3 regions of the Alcanivorax sp. 97CO-5 genome follow, and region 2 is predicted to be linked to each of the others. Evidence: predicted binding sites of a transcription regulator. Region 2 holds the regulator's gene; each other region holds the start of a gene.
The links. The regulator PhoB, encoded in region 2, activates phosphate uptake and scavenging genes when phosphate is short. The targets are predictions, from matches to a motif close to TGTCATANNNNTGTCANA.

Region 1 (6,423 bases), on a different contig from region 2:
CTTAACGGCCTTTTGTTCAAATAGCGTCTGGTTTGCCCCTGCGGCACCGGGCCTATCACAGAGCCCCGCCTTGTGCGGGGCTTTTGTTGTTTGTTTTATCGATTTGTGTTGGCAGCCGTTGCTGGCGAGGCTCGTCTATCCTGAGCCTATCTGGCGCTGGAAGACCATGATAGAATGCGGCAACCGAGCCTGAGGGTTCGGTTTTTTTGTGGCTGTCTGGCGGGAACCATGGACGCGTTGTTAAATGGCGGAAGCGTGTTGATCAAAGCACTGTGTTTGGTGTTGGTCATCGAGGGCATTCCGTTGTTTCTTGCGCCTGGCCGAGCCCGTCGCGCGGCCCTTCAGGTGGCGCGTCTGGATAGTCGCCTGCTGCGAATTATAGGGCTGGTACTCATGGTATTGGGTGCGGGCTTGTTATTACTGATGCGGTCGTAAATGATGAATCAGGAAGAACAGTGGCTACTGCCCGACGGGGTAGAAGAGGTCCTCCCGGGTCGCGCCCGGGCTATCGAGCAGCTGCGTCGGCAGACGCTGGATCTGTATCAGCGTTGGGGTTATGAACTTGTTTTCCCGCCGTTGATTGAGTTTATGGAATCCTTGCTGAACGGCGGTGGCCGTGATCTGGAGAGGGAAACCTTCAAGATTACCGACCAGCTCACCGGGCGCCTGATGGGCGTTCGTGCGGATATTACCCCGCAAGTGGCGCGTATGGATGCCCATAGCTTGCGCCGTAACGCACCTTCTCGTCTTTGTTACTGCTCCAGCGCCCTGCGCACCCGGCCGGTGGTCGCCGGTGGCACGCGCCTGCCCTATCAGTTGGGCGTAGAGCTATTTGGTCACGCCGGTTCAGACAGTGATCTCGAGGTGATTTCCTTGCTGCTGGAAACGCTGGCATTGTCAGGCGTCGAGCAACAGGTGGTACTGGATTTGGGCCACGTGGGTTTGTTCCGTGGTCTGCTCGAGGGCTGTGATTTGAGCGAAACTGAGCAGAACCAATTGGAAGATATCTATGTGCGCAAAGCGCGGGTAGAGCTGGATTCTTTTATTGCCAGCCATGATTTGCCTGCGCCTGCGGCCAAGGCCTTGGCCGCCTTGCCTTGGTTAGCAGGTGGCGTGGAGGTGCTCAATGAGGCCCGTGCGTTATTGTCCCACTTCTCTGGCGCCCTAGCGGCATTGGATGAGCTGGCGGTGCTGGCCGATGTGCTCGGCGCTCGAGGGGTGCGGCTGCACCTGGACTTGGGTGAGCTGCGTGGTTATCACTACCACACCGGTTGTGTGTTTGCGGCGTATTTGCCCGGTGAGAGCGAGCCCGTGGCCAAGGGCGGTCGCTACGATCACATTGGTGAAGTATTTGGTCGGGCCCGCCCGGCCACCGGCTTCAGTGCGGATTTGAAGATGCTGGCTGAGCGTGCGCAATCCGCCGCGCTTACCGGTATTCTGGCTGAAGGGTCGCTGCAGGACGCCGCGTTCGCGACTAGGGTTGCGGCTCTTCGTGAGCAGGGCGAGCGTGTGGTGCTGGCCCTTCCCGGTGCAGATAATGATCCGGCTGAACTAGGGTGCCAGCGTCGTCTGGTTGCTCAGGCCGATGGTTGGGTTGTGACCGACCTCTAAAACCGAATTTCTTTTTTCCTGAATAGATGGCAGCAAGCAATCATGGGTAAGAACGTAGTCATTCTCGGCACCCAGTGGGGTGATGAAGGCAAAGGCAAAATCGTCGATCTGCTTACCGATCAGGCCTCATTGGTCGCCCGCTTTCAGGGTGGCCATAACGCCGGCCATACCCTGGTGATCGATGGCAAGAAAACGGTCCTGCACCTGATTCCGTCAGGCATTCTTCGTGAAGATGTGCAGTGCCTGATCGGTAACGGCGTGGTGCTTTCTCTGGAAGCCTTGCTTAAGGAAATTGGTGGCCTGGAAGATCAGGGTGTTCCTGTTCGCGATCGCCTGCGTTTGTCCGCCTCCTGCCCGCTGATCTTGCCTGTGCACGTGGCTCTAGATCAGGCTCGGGAAGCGGCCCGTGGCAACAAGAAAATAGGCACCACGGGCCGGGGCATCGGCCCGGCCTATGAAGACAAGGTGGCTCGTCGGGGCTTGCGCCTGGGTGATGTGTACCAGCGTGAGCTGTTTGCCGCTAAGCTGGGCGAAGTGATGGATTACCACAACTTTGTTCTGCGCAGCTATTACAATGCCGAGCCGGTGGATTTCCAGAAAACCCTGGATGACACCTTGCAGCTGGGCGAAGACGTTCGCAGCATGGTGACTGACGTGACGGCGGTGCTGCACGGCGCCCGTGAGCGCGGCGAAAATATCATGTTCGAAGGAGCCCAGGGCACCCTGCTGGATATCGACCACGGCACCTACCCTTATGTCACCAGCTCCAATACCACCGCTGGCGGTACCGCTACCGGCACCGGGTTTGGTCCTCTGTACCTAGATTATGTGCTGGGTATTACCAAGGCCTACACCACCCGGGTGGGGAGTGGCCCGTTCCCTACTGAGTTGTTCGACGAGAATGGCCGCTACCTGGCCGAGAAGGGGCACGAATTTGGTTCTACCACGGGCCGTGCTCGCCGTTGCGGGTGGTTCGATGCGGTGGCGCTGAAGCGCTCCATCCAGATTAACTCCATTACAGGCCTGTGCCTAACCAAGCTGGATGTGCTGGATGGCCTGGAAGAGATCAACATCTGTGTGGGCTACCAGGATGCGGCCGGCAACTCGCTGGAGTGCGCCTGGGATGCGGATAGCTACGAAGAAGTGAAGCCGGTTTACGAAAGCCTGCCGGGCTGGAGTGAATCCACCCTGGGCGTGAAGTCGGAAGACGATCTGCCGGCCAACGCCAAGGCTTACCTGCAGCGCATCGAGGAAATCACCGGCGCGCCCATCGACATTATTTCCACTGGCCCGGACCGGGTGGAAACCATCATCAAGCGGCACCCGTTTTCGTAACGAGTTTCCGTAAAGGAACGACAAAAAGGGTGGCTTCGGTCGCCTTTTTTATGGCTTTTAACCCTCGTTCAAATTCTTTCTCCTAATAATTGAAGCCTGTTCACAAATCACAAAGTTGTCGATTCCCTGTGATCAAAATGCAACAAAATCCCGGTTAGATGGTGTCTCGTTCATTCATCGAATATCGGGGATTTGTCATGTCCAAACGCATTTTGCGGGTGGCGCTGACCGGCCTTGCAGCAGGGATTGTTACTGCTGCTCATGGCGCCAGCGTGTCCGTGCCCTCTTATCAGACATCCAGCCAGTGGTTTGCTGATGGTCAGTCTCAGGTTACTGAGAAAATGGCTCAGGAACGCAATGACGTAAAAGCTAAAAACGTGGTCCTGTTTGTGGGTGACGGCATGGGGATTTCCACCCTAACGGCTGCGCGAATCCTGCAAGGGCAGCTGGATGGCAATGATGGGGAAGAGAACCTGTTGTCTTTCGAACAGTTCCCCTACAGCGCGCTGGTCAAAACCTATAACACTAACCAGCAGACCCCGGATTCCGCTGGCACCATGACCGCCATGATGAGCGGGATCAAGAATAAAGCCGGCATGATCAATATCAGTAGTGATGGCCTGCGTGGCGATTGCGCCTCTTCCCAGGGCAACGAGCTGCACACCTTTCTGGACCTGATGGAAGCCACTGGTCGGTCAACCGGGGTGGTGAGTACTGCCCGGGTCACTCATGCTACGCCGGCCGCCACTTATGCCCATGTTCCGGAGCGTAACTGGGAATCCGATGACAGCCTTACCGATGAAGCAAAAACCAATGGCTGCAAGGATATTGCGGATCAGTTGGTGTCCTACGATTTAGGCGACGGTATCGATGTGGTGCTGGGGGGAGGGCGGCGCCATTTCCTTCCTGCTGCCGATGGCGGCAAGCGTGCGGACAGCCGTGACCTGACACAGGAATGGCAGGACCGCTATGAGGATTCTGATAGCTCAGCCCTGTATGTAGAAACCGGTAATGAGTTGGCCACGGCAGACCTGGCCAATGTCGACAAGCTAATGGGCCTGTTCACTTCTTCTCACATGAGTTACGACGCAGACCGGCAGGCCAGTGGTGCGGATGAGCCCACCATTGGCAGCATGGCGGTCGCGGCCGTTGATGTGCTGAAAAAAAATGAAGAAGGCTATTTTCTAATGGTGGAAAGCGGCCGTATTGACCACGCTCACCATGCTGGCAATGCCTACAATGCTCTGCACGATGCAGTGGCATTTTCCGACGCGGTTCAGGCTGTGGTCGACAAGGTGGATCTGGATGAAACCCTGATTCTGGTGACGGCAGATCATAGCCATGTCTTTACCATTGCCGGCTACCCGACCAAAGGCAATCCCATTCTGGGCAAAGTCGTCACCAATGATGGCGCGGGCGCTCCGGAAGCGGCTCCCACCGGTGATGCCGACGGCAACGCTTACACCACGCTGGGTTATACCAATGGCCTTGGCTATGCGGATTTGGGCGCGGAAACCGATGCTGATGCGCGTTATGCCAGCGCACCCCTGAGTGGTCGTCAGGATCTGAGCGGTGTGGATACTGAAACGCCGGGTTATCACCAGGAAGCGCTTGTGCCCATGGGTTCTGAAACCCACGCGGGTGAAGACATTTCCCTGCACGCTATCGGTGCTGATTCCTGGCTGGTGCAGGGCAACATGGAGCAGAACGCCTTGTTCCATATCATGACCCGCGCCACAGCGCTGACCCCGGCCGAATAAAAGGAGCATGACAATGAAAATGAAATCTTTGGTTCTGGCAATCTCGGCCTCGACACTGCTCTACGGCTGTGGTGGTAGCGATAGTAACAATGACGGCACTGCTGGTGGTGGTGACACCGGAGGGGAAAATTCGCTGTCCTTCAGTAGTGATCAGCTTTCCAGTGAGTGGTACACCCAAGCTGAAGCGAAGGTGGATGCTGCCGCCCAGCGAGAGGTCGTTAACGCCACGGGTGCGGCGAAAAATGTGATTCTTTTTGTGGGCGACGGCATGGGCATCTCCACCGTCACTGCAGCGCGAATCCTGGCAGGGCAAATGCAGGGGCTTGACGGGGAAGAGTACCAGCTCAGCTTTGAAAAAATGCCCTTCACCGGTTTGGTGAAGACCTACAATACCAACCAGCAGACCCCGGATTCGGCTGGCACCATGACTGCCATGATGAGCGGTGTAAAAACCAAAGCTGGCGTACTCGGTGTCAGTGAAGAAGTGGTGCGGGCTGATTGTGCTTCCAGTCAAGGTAAGGAGCTGGTGACTGCTCTGGAGCTGGCGGAAGATATGGGGAAAAGCACGGGGATCATCTCTACTGCACGTATTACCCACGCTACCCCGGCGGCAACCTATGCGAAAAGCCCGGAACGTAACTGGGAATCGGATGATGGGTTGACGGCAGAAGCAGCCACCAGTGGTTGCAAGGATATCGCCGATCAGTTGGTCTCGTTTGATGTAGGCGATGGTATAGATGTGGTGATGGGGGGCGGTCGCCGTCATTTTATTCCGAACGCCGATGGCGGTAAGCGTACCGATGGCCGCGACCTGACGGCAGAATGGAAAACCGCACACCCTTCCGGGTCCTATGTGGAAACCGGTGCCGAGCTTGGTGCGGTGGATGCAGCCACGGTGGGGCAGGTACTGGGTTTGTTTACCAGTAGCCATATGAGCTACGACGCAGACCGAACTGCGAATGCCAAGGATGAGCCCTCTCTGACAGAGATGACGGAAAAAAGCATTGATGTGCTTTCCCGGAATGAGGACGGATATTTCCTGATGGTGGAGTCCGGCCGTATTGATCACGGTCACCATGCTGGCAGTGCCTATAACGCGTTGACCGATGCGGTGGAGTTTTCCAATGCGGTGCAAGCTGCCATGGACAAGACCAATGCGGAAGACACCTTGATTATCGTGACCGCCGACCACAGCCATGTGTTCACTATTGCGGGCTACCCCACTCGGGGGAATCCAATTCTCGGTAAGGTGGTGACCAATGATGGCAGCGGTGAGCCGGAAAGCGCCCCGACGCTGGCGTCAGATAATATGCCCTATACCACACTGGGTTATACCAATGGTTTGGGTTTTGCCGATCTGGGGAATGAAACCGACGCTGACGCGGTTTATGGCGGTGTCCCGGATGTCGGCCGTAAGGATTTGACGGCGGTGGACACCGAGGCTTCCGGTTATCACCAGGAAGCGCTGGTGCCATTAGGTAGCGAGACCCATGCCGGGGAGGATGTGGGTGTCTGGGCGCGAGGCCCTGGGGCGCATCTGTTGACGGGGACCAATGAGCAAAGCCTGATCTTCCACGTAATGGCCCACGCTGGTGGTTTGTTGCCGGAATAATATCTCCCTGCAATATTTACGGGCGTCCGTCAGGGGGCCCGTTTTTTATGGAGTGCAAAAATGAAAATCGTATGGGTGTTGATGGGATTGGTGCTGGCGAGTGAG
Region 2 (6,423 bases):
GAGCGGCCTGCCCAGCTTAGCCGACGCCTTGAGCAAACTGCATAATCCACGACCAGATGACCCGGTGAACTTACTGCTGGAAGGCAAACATCCGGCAGTAAAACGGCTGGTGATGGAAGAAATGGTGGCTCACCAATTAGGCATGCTGCAAAAACGCGCCGGACAGAAAGCCTTCCATGCCCCGCGCCTTGGCGGGCAGACACTGTTTGAAAAACTACAGGACAGCCTACCCTTTAACCTCACTGGCGCCCAAAAACGAGTCATCGGTGAGCTGATGGGCGACATGAAACAAGCCCACCCCATGTTACGTCTGGTACAAGGCGATGTGGGCTCAGGCAAAACCCTGGTAGCCGCCGCCGCCGCCCTTGCCGCCATTGAGTCCGGCTATCAGGTCGCGTTAATGGCACCTACGGAGCTGCTGGCGGAACAGCATCGAGAAAACTTCCACCACTGGCTGGCGCCACTGGGTATAAAAGTACACTGGCTGGCGGGCAGCCTCGGCGTAAAAGCCCGCCGGGAAACCAACGCAGCGCTAGCCGATGGCAGTGCGCACATCGTGGTCGGCACCCATGCTTTGTTTCAGGAGGCCGTACAGTTCCATCGCCTTGGGCTCACCATCATTGATGAGCAGCACCGCTTCGGTGTGCAGCAGCGGCTGGCCCTGCGTGAAAAAGGGCGCGAGGATAACGCCCATGGCATTCAGGTTCCCCACCAATTAGTCCTCACCGCCACGCCCATTCCCCGCACCCTGGCCATGAGCGTCTATAGCGATCTGGACACATCCGTGATCGACGAAATGCCACCGGGCCGCAAGCCCATCGACACCTTGGTGCTTCCCGAGAGCCGACGCCCCCAAGTAATCGAACGCATTAACGATGCCTGCCGTCCCTCTGCTAAAAAGAAAAACACTCAGGCCTACTGGGTCTGCACTTTAATTGAGGAGTCTGAAGAACTGCAGGCTCAGGCAGCGGAAGCAACATTTGCGGAATTACAGATCGCCTTGCCGGAGCTGAAGGTGGAGCTGGTACACGGGCGCATGAAGGCGAAAGAAAAAGCCGAGCGTATGGCACGTTTTTCGCGGGGAGAAGCGCAATTGCTGATTGCCACCACCGTCATCGAAGTGGGCGTGGATGTACCCAACGCCACCCTCATGGTAATGGAAAACGCCGAACGGTTGGGCCTCGCGCAGTTACACCAGTTACGCGGTCGCGTAGGCCGTGGAGCCGAGCAAAGCTACTGTTTACTGCTATACAAAAACCCTCTATCGCATACTGGCAAGCGACGCCTGGCGGTAATGCGCGATACCACCGACGGTTTTGTTATTGCCGAAGAAGATTTGAAACTACGTGGACCCGGCGAATGGCTGGGCACTCGCCAGACCGGCGACCTGGCCTTTCGCATCGCCGATCTGGTTCGTGATGAAGCGTTAATGGAGCCCGCCAAAGAGATCGCCAACAAACTAATGCAAGACTACCCACAGTGGATCGACCCCCTGTTACGTCGCTGGCTAAAGGGCGGGCAGAACTTTGCCGACATCTGACACAAACGAAGAATCCCCAAGATCAGGGGCGTTGTCACCGGGGAATGACAAAGGGGTCTTGCTCCTTTTTATAAAGCAAAAAAACCGAAGCCAAAACATACCATTCTCGAAAACAATAATGTTGAGAACGTCCTGACAAAAGAGATTTCAACAGCCGGCTAGAAACACACCTCTTGAACCTGAAATTCAACCCGCCACTGCCGTTGGCTTGCTAACCAGCCGCTCCGCCGGGAAATGACAGGTAAAGGTGCTGCCCTTGCTCAGTTCGCTGACGATTTCCAAGCGCCCATCATGGCGAATCATTACGTGTTTAACGATGGCGAGGCCCAGGCCGGTGCCCCCGGTTTCTGTAACGCGGCTATTGTCTGGCCGGTAAAAACGTTCCGTTAAGCGCGGGATGTGGGCGGGGTCGATGCCAATCCCGTTGTCTGTGACAGAAAAGTGCGCGCCGCAAGAATCTTGCCACCAACGGATACGGATGGTGCCGTTGGCCGGCGTATATTTCACTGCATTGGTAATCAGATTGCCGAAGGCACTTTCCAGTTCAGCCGGATTGGCGATCAAGCGTGCGTCGAGAGGAACATCCAGCTCGATCTGGTGATCCTTGTCGCTGCCTATAGCCAACGCATTTTCTTTCATCCGATTAAGCATGCCATGAACGGGTACCGCCTGACGTACACTGTCAGCTTCCGTTCCTTCTAATCGGGCCAGTAATAACAAATCGGCGACTAGGGCTTCCATGCGGTTGGATTGATTGTCCATTTGCATCAATGCGCGACGCAGACGGGCCTGTTCTTCCGGGAGGGTATCGAGCAGGGTTTCCAGGTAGCCTTTGAGCACGGTAAGCGGCGTCTTTAATTCATGGCTCACATTGGCTACAAAATCTTTGCGCATTTGTTCCAAGTGATGCAGCCGCGTAACGTCACGAGCAATCAATAATTGTTCGCCGATACCAAACTCAGTTACGCGGAACTGCAGGATACGGTTGTCATTCACCGGTGAAGGGATTTCCAGCGGGTCCTGAAAATCCCCTTTGCTTAGATAACCGGTAAACCGAGGATGGCGGATCAGGTTTGTCAGTGGCTGGCCCAGATCTTGGCTCGCATTAAAGCCCATGGCACGTTCGGCGGCATGGTTCCAATATTCCAGATAACCGTGTTGGTCGATGAGGATGACTACATCGTCAAGGGCGTTCACTGACTGTTGGGCGCGGTGGATGATGCCTTGCAGGTTTTCCTGGGCGCGACGTTCTTTTTGGAACAAGTGCTCAAGGCGGGTATAAAACTCACCCCACAGCCCGATACTGTCTGGTGGCTCGGTATGATCGTCGCGCACCAGCCAGCTGTACAGGGCGAACAGTTGCCGGGTGCTCCAAATAATATAGCCCCCCAGCCCTACCAGCAGTGGCCAAGTGTGGCCCACTGCCAGGGCAGCCAGAGCGGCCAGAAATATCAGGCCGGCAATGCGATTAACTTCCTTGGCCAAGCTGGCTTTCATGGGTATTCCACCGCAATTACTTTGCTCGTTAGCCGGTATCGGGGGGGGGCGACGGCGCTGCCTAGTATAGGCAGCCGCATGCCTGCCGTCTCAACCTGCCTTGGCCGATTTCACTGAAAACCGGTAGCCGGTACCGCGCACGGTCTGAATAAAACGATCGTAGCCGAAGGGAGCCAGCGCCTTACGCAGACGGCGGATATGCACGTCGATGGTACGGTCTTCCACATAGACGTTAGCACCCCATACTTGGTCCAGTAGCTGGGTGCGCGAATAGGCCCGCTCTTGGTGGCTCATGAAAAATTCCAACAGCCTGTATTCGGTGGGCCCCATGTCCACGGGAGAATCGTTGGCGCTAATGCGGTGACTCACCGGGTCCAGGCACAGACCTTCTACTTCAATGGCCTTTTCCGCCGCGACACTAGACGCGCGCCGCAGCACGGCTTTAATGCGGGAGATTAGTTCACGAGTGGAGAAGGGTTTGGTGATGTAATCATCGGCGCCAACGTCCAGCCCTTGAATCTTGTTATCTTCTTCGCTTTTCGCAGTGAGCATGATGATGGGCACCTCGTTGGTAGTCTCATCACGCTTCAGCCGGCGGGCCAGTTCGATACCCGTGACCGACGGCAGCATCCAATCCAGCAGCACCAGATCCGGGCGCTCATCGACGATGATCTCATGGCCACGTTGGGCATTCTCTGCCTCCAGCACATCGAAATCGGCCAGTTCAAGGGCGACGGCGACCATCTCACGAATAGCGGGCTCGTCATCAACAATCAATATACGGTTTCGGGACATGGCTTCCTTCCTTGCCTGTCTTGTGAGTGGCGTGTGCCGCTCGGGATGTTATCTATTAGATTGCTTTTTTATGACATGTGTATGACAGATAGAGCCCCGCCACGCAACAACGCAGGTTAAGACGAACGGAAGGCCTGCAACCATCTGGCGACAGCCCCAAGCCACAAACGACAACACACGCCAGGCCTTAAGATACGGTAATAATATGCCCTCGATTAGCCGCTCAGGTGGACCGAATTATCCCTTTCGTCCCCCTTGAATCGCGGCGCCGAACACCATTAGGTGGCACTCTAAGACACCCCCGCTATAGGGGACTTGTAGCGATTCAAAAATACTGAAAATACAACCCGATAAACACGCATGCTCCGGCCCAATGATTATTCAGAAATGCGTGAAAGCTGGGCCAGCGTTCACGGTAGCGGATCAAGCTGTGCTGAAAGGCAAAGCTAAGGCTCATTCCAACCAAACCAGCGTACCAGGGCCAGGAAAAACCCAGCCGGTGGCCGACCATAATCAATGCCAATAGTGTCAGGGCTTGAAGGATGGCGATCATCAGGCGGTCGGCATCGCCAAACAGGATGGCGGTGCTTTTGATGCCTAGTTTCAGGTCATCTTCACGGTCACACATAGCGTATTCAGTGTCGTAGGCCACCGTCCACAGCACATTGGCCACGTACAGCAGCCAAGCGATTTCCGGCACTTCACCGGTTTCAGCGGCAAACGCCATGGGGATGGCCCAGCTGAAGGCAGCGCCCAAGAAAAGCTGCGGCATAAAAGTGAAACGCTTGGTAAAGGGATAAAGCACTGCAAGGCCCAAGCCGCCGAAAGACAGCCAAAAGGTCAGCTCATTGAGAAACAGCACTAGCCCAAAAGCCAATAGACCTAAGCCGCCAAACAGGGCCAGAGCCTGTTTGGCGCTGAGTGCACCGGTGGCCAGCGGACGTCCCTGAGTACGTTCTACGTCGCCATCGAAATTCCGATCGGCAAAGTCATTAATCACACACCCCGCCGCCCGCATGATCACCACGCCCAGAAAGAAAACCACAATAACGGTCAGGCTCGGCGTACCGGCCCCAGCAATCCATACCGCCCACAGCGTGGGCCATAGCAGCAACAGCGTGCCGATGGGGCGATCAAGGCGCATTAACTGAATGTAGGGCCAGAGAGTCGGGTAACGCTGTTCAACAAAGGCAAACATGGGGCATCCGAGTTGTCAGGGCGAAGATGAGTTTCAAACGACAAGCGACAAGTTTCAAGACTCGAGCCAGGAGGATAACCAATTAAAAACGCGACAACCGCACCGCGTCCGTTGGCTCTCCCCTAATAGATGCATAGAGATAAGCTTTGTCGTGTAGCCACGACGCTTGCACACAACGTGCGACGTGCAGCTTCTCCCACAGCGCGGGCAGAAAATACTCCGCCACCAGCAGGGGCGCGCCGCGTTTGATAAAGCGCGATTGGCGACCCCAGCATAGCGAATGATGTTGGTCAGTCGAAGCGAGTCGGGCCCACACCTGATCCCGCTGGCAGATCGGGCGGTTATACAGTTCAAGGCCAAGGGAGCGGCTACCCATGTGCCCCAGGGAGCGGTTTGCACCGGCAAGGCTAGTGAGCGGCAGCACACTGCGGGCAGCAACCACCGGGGTATCATCCAGGTGCAGTGTCACTTCACGGATCAATGCAGCGCGCCTTACCGGCAGCGATAACAGCCTCCGTTCATCGGCTCGAGGCAAGGCAATAGCATGTAGGCCGGGAACCACACTGAAGTGGCCGTAGCGCTTGAGACGCCGTGTCAGAGAGTCTGGATCAGCCATCCAGTCCCGAATAATCGGGGGCAGTACCAGCTGTTCCAGTGGGCGCCAAAGGCTATCGGGGTGCAGGGCGGCAGGCAACATGGCTCTCTCATGATATCGCGCACTATCGCGGGCGGCAGGACTATGGCCCATGTCTTACGGTAGAGCAAGCGGCGCCCTAGTGCTTCAGGAATCAGAGAACAGCAACCTTGAGCTTATGTAAGACGGTGCCGGCTGGCATTGATTTTTTTGCCTTACGCCGATAGGTTAACGCCCCCTGAGAACGCCCTGTATGTAGCACAGTAAGTAAGAGCTTACTTTACCTGACGAGGTTCACAATGAAGAAGTGGGAATGTGTAGTGTGTGGTTTCATCTATGACGAAGCCGAAGGTCTGCCCGATGAGGGTATTGAGCCGGGTACCGCCTGGAACAACGTGCCGGAAGATTGGGTCTGCCCCGATTGCGGCGTGGGCAAGGACGACTTTGAAATGGTAGAAATTTAAACCACTACCTCAGTCACTCCGCCTGTCCATTAATTGTTAAGGATTACTCATGCATCCTATTGTCATCGTCGGCACCGGCTTGGCCGGTTTCAACACCGTCAAGGAATTCCGCAAGCTGGACAAAGAAACCCCCATCGTCATGCTCACCGCAGACGACGGTCGTAACTATTCCAAGCCTATGTTGTCTGCCGGCTTCAGCAAGGGGAAAACCGCCGATGACCTGTGCATGGCCACCCCGGAAAAAGTGGCTGAGCAACTTAATGTTGACGTTCGCACTGGCGTGCATGTAGCCGGC
Region 3 (6,423 bases), on a different contig from region 2:
CACGCCCACTCTGGCCTTGCTTGCGCTAATTGTTATCATCAATGTGTTCTTCTATCTCCTGATTCGCACCGGCATCAGCGAACAGTTCCGTGACCCCAGCCTGACCATTGTGCAGATGGCCGCGGGGATCCTGTTAACCACCGCCATCCTGCACTATTCCCGGGAATTGCGCGGCGCTATGCTAAGCATCTATTTTATGGTCATGACCTTCGGCGTACTCGCACTGGATCGGCGTCGAATGCTATTGATTGCGGCTTTCACGCAACTCTGTTTTACCAGTCTGTTGATCTACGAATGGTTTGAGGCGCCACAACAAGCAATTTTCGCTTACCTAGTTGGCCACTGGCTCATCCTTGCGCTTGGCCTCGGCTGGTTTATCTATATGGGGGGCTATATCCATAATCTGCAATCGAGAGTGCGAGAACAGCGCAGACGGTTACACGAAGCCCACAATCGACTGAGTGCCATTGCCGTGCGTGATGACTTAACTGGCCTTTACAATCGTCGTCACTTTCTGGAAAGGCTAGAAGAAGAGATGTCCCGTGCGAACAGGGAGAACAACCCGCTTCATCTTGCGATCATCGATTTGGATCATTTCAAACAAGTTAACGACACCTACGGCCACCACGCCGGTGATGACGTGCTACATCGCTTTGCCCAGCTCGCCGCCATGGGGCTACGCAAATCCGACCTGCTGGCTCGTTATGGCGGTGAGGAATTTGTGGTCTTGTTTCCTCATACAAGCACCCAGGCTTGCCAGGCTGCAATGGAGCGTCTGCGTAATCGCTTCGCCCAGCAGCACTATTCCTTTTCCGGCGATCTGCGCAGCAAATTTTCTGCCGGGTTGACACCGTATCAACCTGGGGAAAGCGCTGAAGAATTTATTAAGCGGGCCGACCGTGCTCTGTATCAGGCTAAGGACCTGGGCAGAAACCGTATTCAGCTGGCCAACTGACCTCCATTAATAAACACCCAAAGCTAATCACCAGAAAAAGTTCAGGCATAGCGGGCAACAGCGACAGGACAGTGGAGCCCTGACGCGTCTGCCGGTATGCTTGCTCCCCACCGGGAGAAAAGCATGTCTGAGATCACCAATCCAAGCCTAAAAAACACGGTTCGTCAGCATTTCGCCAGCTTGGGCGACGACGCCCCCACCTGGACGGAAATTCACGGCATGCTCTGCGCCCTGGCTGCAGGCCCCCATGACGACGGGTTTGCCGACAGCATCGACTACGCCCATGAGCTAGAAATGCCTGTACCCGAAGACGTGGCCTCTGCGCTCAATCAGCTTCGCCAGCGGCTGGTGACTCAGCTACTCAGTGGTGAAACCATTAATCTGCCTTGCCTGCTTGATCCTTACCAGGAAGAAGATGGGCAAGATCTGGCCAGCTGGTGTGCTGGGTTTATGACTGGCGTCTTCGTGAAGGAGTCCCAATGGTACGCAATCGACGAAGAAACCATCGCTAATCTCTTGCTACCGTTTATTCTTATTTCTGGGCTTGATGAGGATGAGGCGCTTGACGCCCTGTGGGAGAACACTCAGGTGGTTAGACAAATGGCTCTGGGCATTCCTGAGCTCATTGAAGAGCTATTTTTGTGTTTTCACGGCCCGGATGAAGGCGGCGAGTCAGCCTAACCTCTGCGGCAGCCCTCGCTACGGTTGCCCTGCTCCACCCCCTTCTATCACTAATCAATGCAATCAAGCGTAACGTGCGTGATCCAGTACAAGAAGGTCGCCACAAGCGACTCGACCCACTCAATGAGATGAACCCGAACCCGAGCAACATCAACTTGCAGGCAACGTTAGCGCCCTCGCAATGCGAGGCGAATCCTGGCATTACGTGTCACTCGTTGTCTTTGAGTGACAGATGACGGATGTCGGGTTGCGCCGGAGGCGCCACGCCAGTTGGCTGCCCCAGCCTTTCCCCTGGCGGCGCCATACTCAAATGACTGACATCCGGTGCCGCTGGAGGCGGCGCATGTTCCGCGTTATTCAAGTTTTCCCCCACATCTGCTACCGAAAAGGCACCTGAAAAACCGGTACCTCCGGTACGAATGGTTCCTACTGTCTCCAAGCCGCCTGAGCCCGCACTTGGGATACGGGCCTCACCGGCTGACCGGTAGGACTCAACCGATGTGGCCGGCATTCCCGACGAAGGCACCGGTGCTGCTGCCAATTCGGGAGCTGACTGCACAGCCACCGGCCTGATTTCGCATTCAGCGCCCGCTTGCTTCATAAGCGCCCGAAACTTCATGGCGGTAGCCTGATCGGTGTTTTTCTTGATCACCACCGGCTGAGCCGAAAACAACCTCTCCACCCGAGCATTATCCATTTTGAACAACCGTGCCAGGTTACTCTTCACCGTGGATAAATCGGCGCCGCCGACCAACTTCCCGGAAAACACGATATGGAAACGGGCATCACTCATGCTTCTGCGTTACTCCTCTCTGGGAATTTAGTCCATCTGAGCCGCACAATATTCCGCCAGTGCTGCGATGGTCCGGGACGGGTTTAAGCCCAGTGCCCGCGGCACCATGGCGCCATCTATCACATAGAGATCAGGGTAATTGAACACTTCCCCGGCATGATTCACCACCCCCTGTTCCACAGAGTCCGCCATATTGCAGCCGCCCAGAGGGTGCGGGGTAACCAAATTCTTGAACCAGCTCCAGGTGACTGGAGCCATCGGGCTACCGCCAGTGGCCGCCGTTAGCGCTAAATGGCGATCGGCCAGGCCTTGCACGGCTTTTTCTGCCTTGCGGTAGTCCCAACGCAGTTTCAGGTGCTCACGCTTCCAGGGCCAATACCAACGCCGCCCCAAGGAAAAAGTACCGCCCGGTTCATCCATGGCCTGACCAAACCAGGGCATCATTTTCCCAAAGGGGTTACTGCTATCGCCATACTTGAGCATCGCGGCTCCTAACCGTGTGCTACTAAAGCGAGGCTGTTTGCCCAATCGCTCCAGCCAGCTTCCAAGAATATCCGGAAGACCGCCGTCTTCTACAAAATAACGGGCACCGTTATCCGATCCATCCAAGTAATCGATAGCACTGGTGATGGTTGGCCCCCGGGTGGGTGAAATCTGTCGATCATCGTAGAACGCCGCCGTGGCAAAGTCGCCGTTACTGCTCCAGTTATGCCCCAGTTTACGGCTTAACTTTGGTAGCGTTTTGTATTGATCTCGACAACGCAGCAACAGTTCAGTGGAGCCCAGGGAGCCAGCGGCCACAATCACTTTATTGGCCTTAAAGACTCGCCAGCCACGCGCGTCCAGATCCATGGCGCGCACCTCAAAACCTCCTGACGCCAGCGGGCGAATGGTACGCACGTGATGCAATGGACGGATCTGCGCACCAGCGCTTTCTGCCGCTGCCAGATAATTAAGATCCAAGGTGTTTTTGGCCTTAACCGGACACCCCAAATCACAATTGCCACAATGGGTGCAAGTACCCTGCTGCTTTCCCTGGGCATTTACCCACATCTTACTGTGGCGATAATCGAAAGAGTCGTCGTTTTCCGCTCGCCAATCCGGATCGAATGTAATTGCCTGGGGCAGCACCGTGAATCGATCCCCCGCACCTACCGCATCTGCCGCCTCTTTCATCAAATGGGTTCGGGGCGTCCACTGGCTGGCGGGCAAGGTCTGAACATTGAGCATCACTCCAGTGATGTCATAGTAAGGCTTCAAGGTGGCATAATTAATCGCTTGCGGCCAACCTTGGTCGAACGCTTCTGGTTTAGCCTCAATGCTTACATTGGCATAGATCAACGACCCACCGCCAACGCCTGCGCCCATGGCAATGCTCATATCGCCGAAATTGCGGAAATCGACCCATCCATTTTGTTTTTCCGGTTCCGCTTCATCCCAGAACCAGTCTTTCTGTGAAACAGAGGGGTAATCACTAGGCAGCCAGCGTCGTCCCCGCTCCAGCACGACAACCTTACGGCCCTTCTCTGCTAACCGACATGCCATTACAGCGCCCCCGAAACCACTGCCGATGACCAGCACATCCACGTTTTCCATGTTGTCCCCAGTGTTTTATTTTTTGAACCTGCCCTCTGCCCCCATTACAAGATCTCTGCCATGCTTAGCATGCATCGTGTTTTGCAGAGGCCCCGTGGTCATACAAACATTGCAATCATCTTTTGTACTATTTTTTGCACTATAAATTTAAGTACCAATCCTGTCTATTTACAGCACTTTCCAGTACCCTGATCGGCATCTTTGCCGGCCCACAGCAGCCCCCATGGAACAGATTGATTTCGTTACTCTCGAAGAGAAAGCCCGCCCGCGTAAGCGAGCTGCTACCCCCCCAAAAGTGACCAGCGCGTCGCGCCAGAGAACACCGCGTCAGGGTGCCGTTCGTGAAGGTTACCGCCGCCTGACTGCGGACATTCCTGCCGATCTTCATAAACGCTTAAAAATGCAGGCATTGATGGAAGACCGCTCTGTCACCGAATTAATCGTTCAGGCCGCTGAGAGTTTTCTGCGTAACCGTGACTGATTAGCCTCCTTTATATTGCCCTTTCTTCCTCTCTTTTACACACCCGCATCGCTGTCACTGAAGCGTCATCGCTCTGTCATTCCTTCGCCCCCTTATACCCGCAGTGTTGGCCAAAACCGTCGAAGGAGCTAGCTAATGGCTGCGGATCTGTTTTTGCTTGTCTGTGCCCTGCTGTTCGGGCTTGGGTTTCGCCTACTGTTTCGTCATTTACCGGAGGAACGTTGGCAGTTTGTTGCTTCACTACCACTGAAGAAAAACCACAATGGTTCTTGGCAAGGGCTTAACCTGACTTTCTACGGCTTGTTTACTGGCTTGGCCGGAGGCCTCGGTGTCGCCACGTTCATCCTGTTAACGGCCTCTGCCGGTGTGTCGTTGGTAACCAGCCTTGCTCTCACCCTAGGCGTTCTCATCATCTGCCTCCCGGCGGCGAAAATTATCGCCACCCTAGTAGAGAAAAACCGTCACGGTTTTACCGTTGGTGGCGCCAGTTTTGTCGGCATCATTATTGCGCCCATTTTTCTCTGGCTTGCCGACAAGGCCAGCCAACATTGGTGGGATACGCCACTACCCACCCTGCCCATGCTTGCCGCGATGTCCATTGCCTATGTAATGGGGGAAGGTATCGGGCGGCTGGCCTGCATCAGTTTCGGCTGTTGCTACGGAAAAGCATTACACGATGCACCACTCTGGGCTCAGCGCATGTTTGCTACGCTGAATCATGTCTTCATCGGCAAAACCAAGAAAATTGCGTTTGCAGGCGAAATGGAAGCCGTCAAAGTGATCCCCATACAAGCGGTGACCTGCGTGATTTATACCGCATTGGCTTTATTTTGCTGTGCCCTGTTTTTTCACCAGCTATTTGCGCTGGCTTTTGCTTTGAGTCTGGTGGGTAGCCAACTGTGGCGAGTCTATTCAGAAACGTTGCGGGCGGATTATCGCGGTGGCAGTACCCTGTTCTCGGTGTACCAGCTGATGGCTTTACTGGCCGCCCTGTACGGGGTGGCCATTAGCATTGCACTGCCTAGCCATGGCGATTTGCAGCCTCTACTCGCCATGGGGCTGGCCAGCTTGTGGTCGCCGGGGGTGATCTTGGCTCTGCAATTGATCACGGTAATCATGTTCTTCTTCTCCGGCACCAGCACCATTACCACCGGGGAGCTTCGCTTCGGCCTAGCGGCCGACTGGCGGAGCCAGGCGGGTTGCGAGCAAAAGCATAAACATTGTGCTAAGCCCGCGCAGCGCAACAGCCCCCCAGGCGCCACTACACCAGTGCCACGGCTTTGATCTGTGCATAAAGATCGGTGCCAGGAAACAGCGAAAGCTGACGTGCAGAGCGACCGGAAATACGCGCCAAAATACACTGGCCAGCCAGGCGAAGTTGGACCAGGCATTGCCCAGGACCCACATCGCGCAGGCCAACCACCTGAGCAGGCAATATATTGAGGATGCTGCTGTCGTTGGGCGCGCTAAGGCACAGGCTTACATCTCGGGCAGCAATCCGCAGCCGCACCGGCTCGCCAGGAGTCAGCCGCTGGAGACCAGGTAGCCACAGGGTGTGGCTACCCACTCTTATGCCCTGCAAGTGATCTTCTCTGACATAGCTCCCCACCTCGCCAGCCAGTAAAGCGGTTGCATCCGCGCGTTGAGCCAACACACCATCCAGCCGTGACAGCTCCTGGCCGACCGGCCCCTGAGCAACCACCCGGCCCTGCTCCATCAGCCAGACCTGGTCTGCCAGACGTAGCAGCTCATCCATATTATGTGTGACATACAGCACCGGCACCGTTTGCGCCGCCAAGGCAATCAGATCCAGTAATCCCTGCTTGTGCTCCTCCCCGAGAGCCGAGAGCGGCTCGTCCAGAAGCAACAACCGGGGTGTGCCCAACAAAGCCCGGGCAAGTGCCACTCGCTGGCTCT

Region 1: Y017_RS03215 (alkaline phosphatase) is a predicted target of PhoB. The motif match lies at 3,074-3,091, and genes of this name have one in related genera.
Region 3: Y017_RS00605 (prolipoprotein diacylglyceryl transferase family protein) is a predicted target of PhoB. The motif match lies at 4,570-4,587, and genes of this name have one in related genera.

The regions. Positions count from the first base shown of each region.
Region 1 covers NZ_KI965878.1:107,192-113,614, reverse strand. Annotated here, with positions in the region: gene hflC (protease modulator HflC) at 1-5, shown strand, start outside; gene Y017_RS03230 (DUF2065 domain-containing protein) at 229-435, shown strand; gene Y017_RS03225 (ATP phosphoribosyltransferase regulatory subunit) at 436-1,611, shown strand; gene Y017_RS03220 (adenylosuccinate synthase) at 1,654-2,946, shown strand; gene Y017_RS03215 (alkaline phosphatase) at 3,144-4,706, shown strand; gene Y017_RS03210 (alkaline phosphatase) at 4,720-6,318, shown strand; gene Y017_RS03205 (hypothetical protein) at 6,379-6,423, shown strand, end outside.
Region 2 covers NZ_KI965907.1:38,117-44,539, forward strand. Annotated here, with positions in the region: gene recG (ATP-dependent DNA helicase RecG) at 1-1,540, shown strand, start outside; gene phoR (phosphate regulon sensor histidine kinase PhoR) at 1,727-3,037, opposite strand; gene phoB (phosphate regulon transcriptional regulator PhoB) at 3,128-3,832, opposite strand; gene ubiA (4-hydroxybenzoate octaprenyltransferase) at 4,158-5,030, opposite strand; gene Y017_RS13610 (chorismate lyase) at 5,113-5,727, opposite strand; gene rd (rubredoxin) at 5,964-6,128, shown strand; gene Y017_RS13620 (rubredoxin--NAD(+) reductase) at 6,178-6,423, shown strand, end outside.
Region 3 covers NZ_KI965877.1:123,674-130,096, forward strand. Annotated here, with positions in the region: gene Y017_RS00580 (diguanylate cyclase) at 1-955, shown strand, start outside; gene Y017_RS00585 (YecA family protein) at 1,079-1,636, shown strand; gene Y017_RS00590 (hypothetical protein) at 1,845-2,429, opposite strand; gene Y017_RS00595 (GMC oxidoreductase) at 2,457-4,025, opposite strand; gene Y017_RS00600 (hypothetical protein) at 4,249-4,506, shown strand; gene Y017_RS00605 (prolipoprotein diacylglyceryl transferase family protein) at 4,642-5,790, shown strand; gene modC (molybdenum ABC transporter ATP-binding protein) at 5,768-6,423, opposite strand, start outside.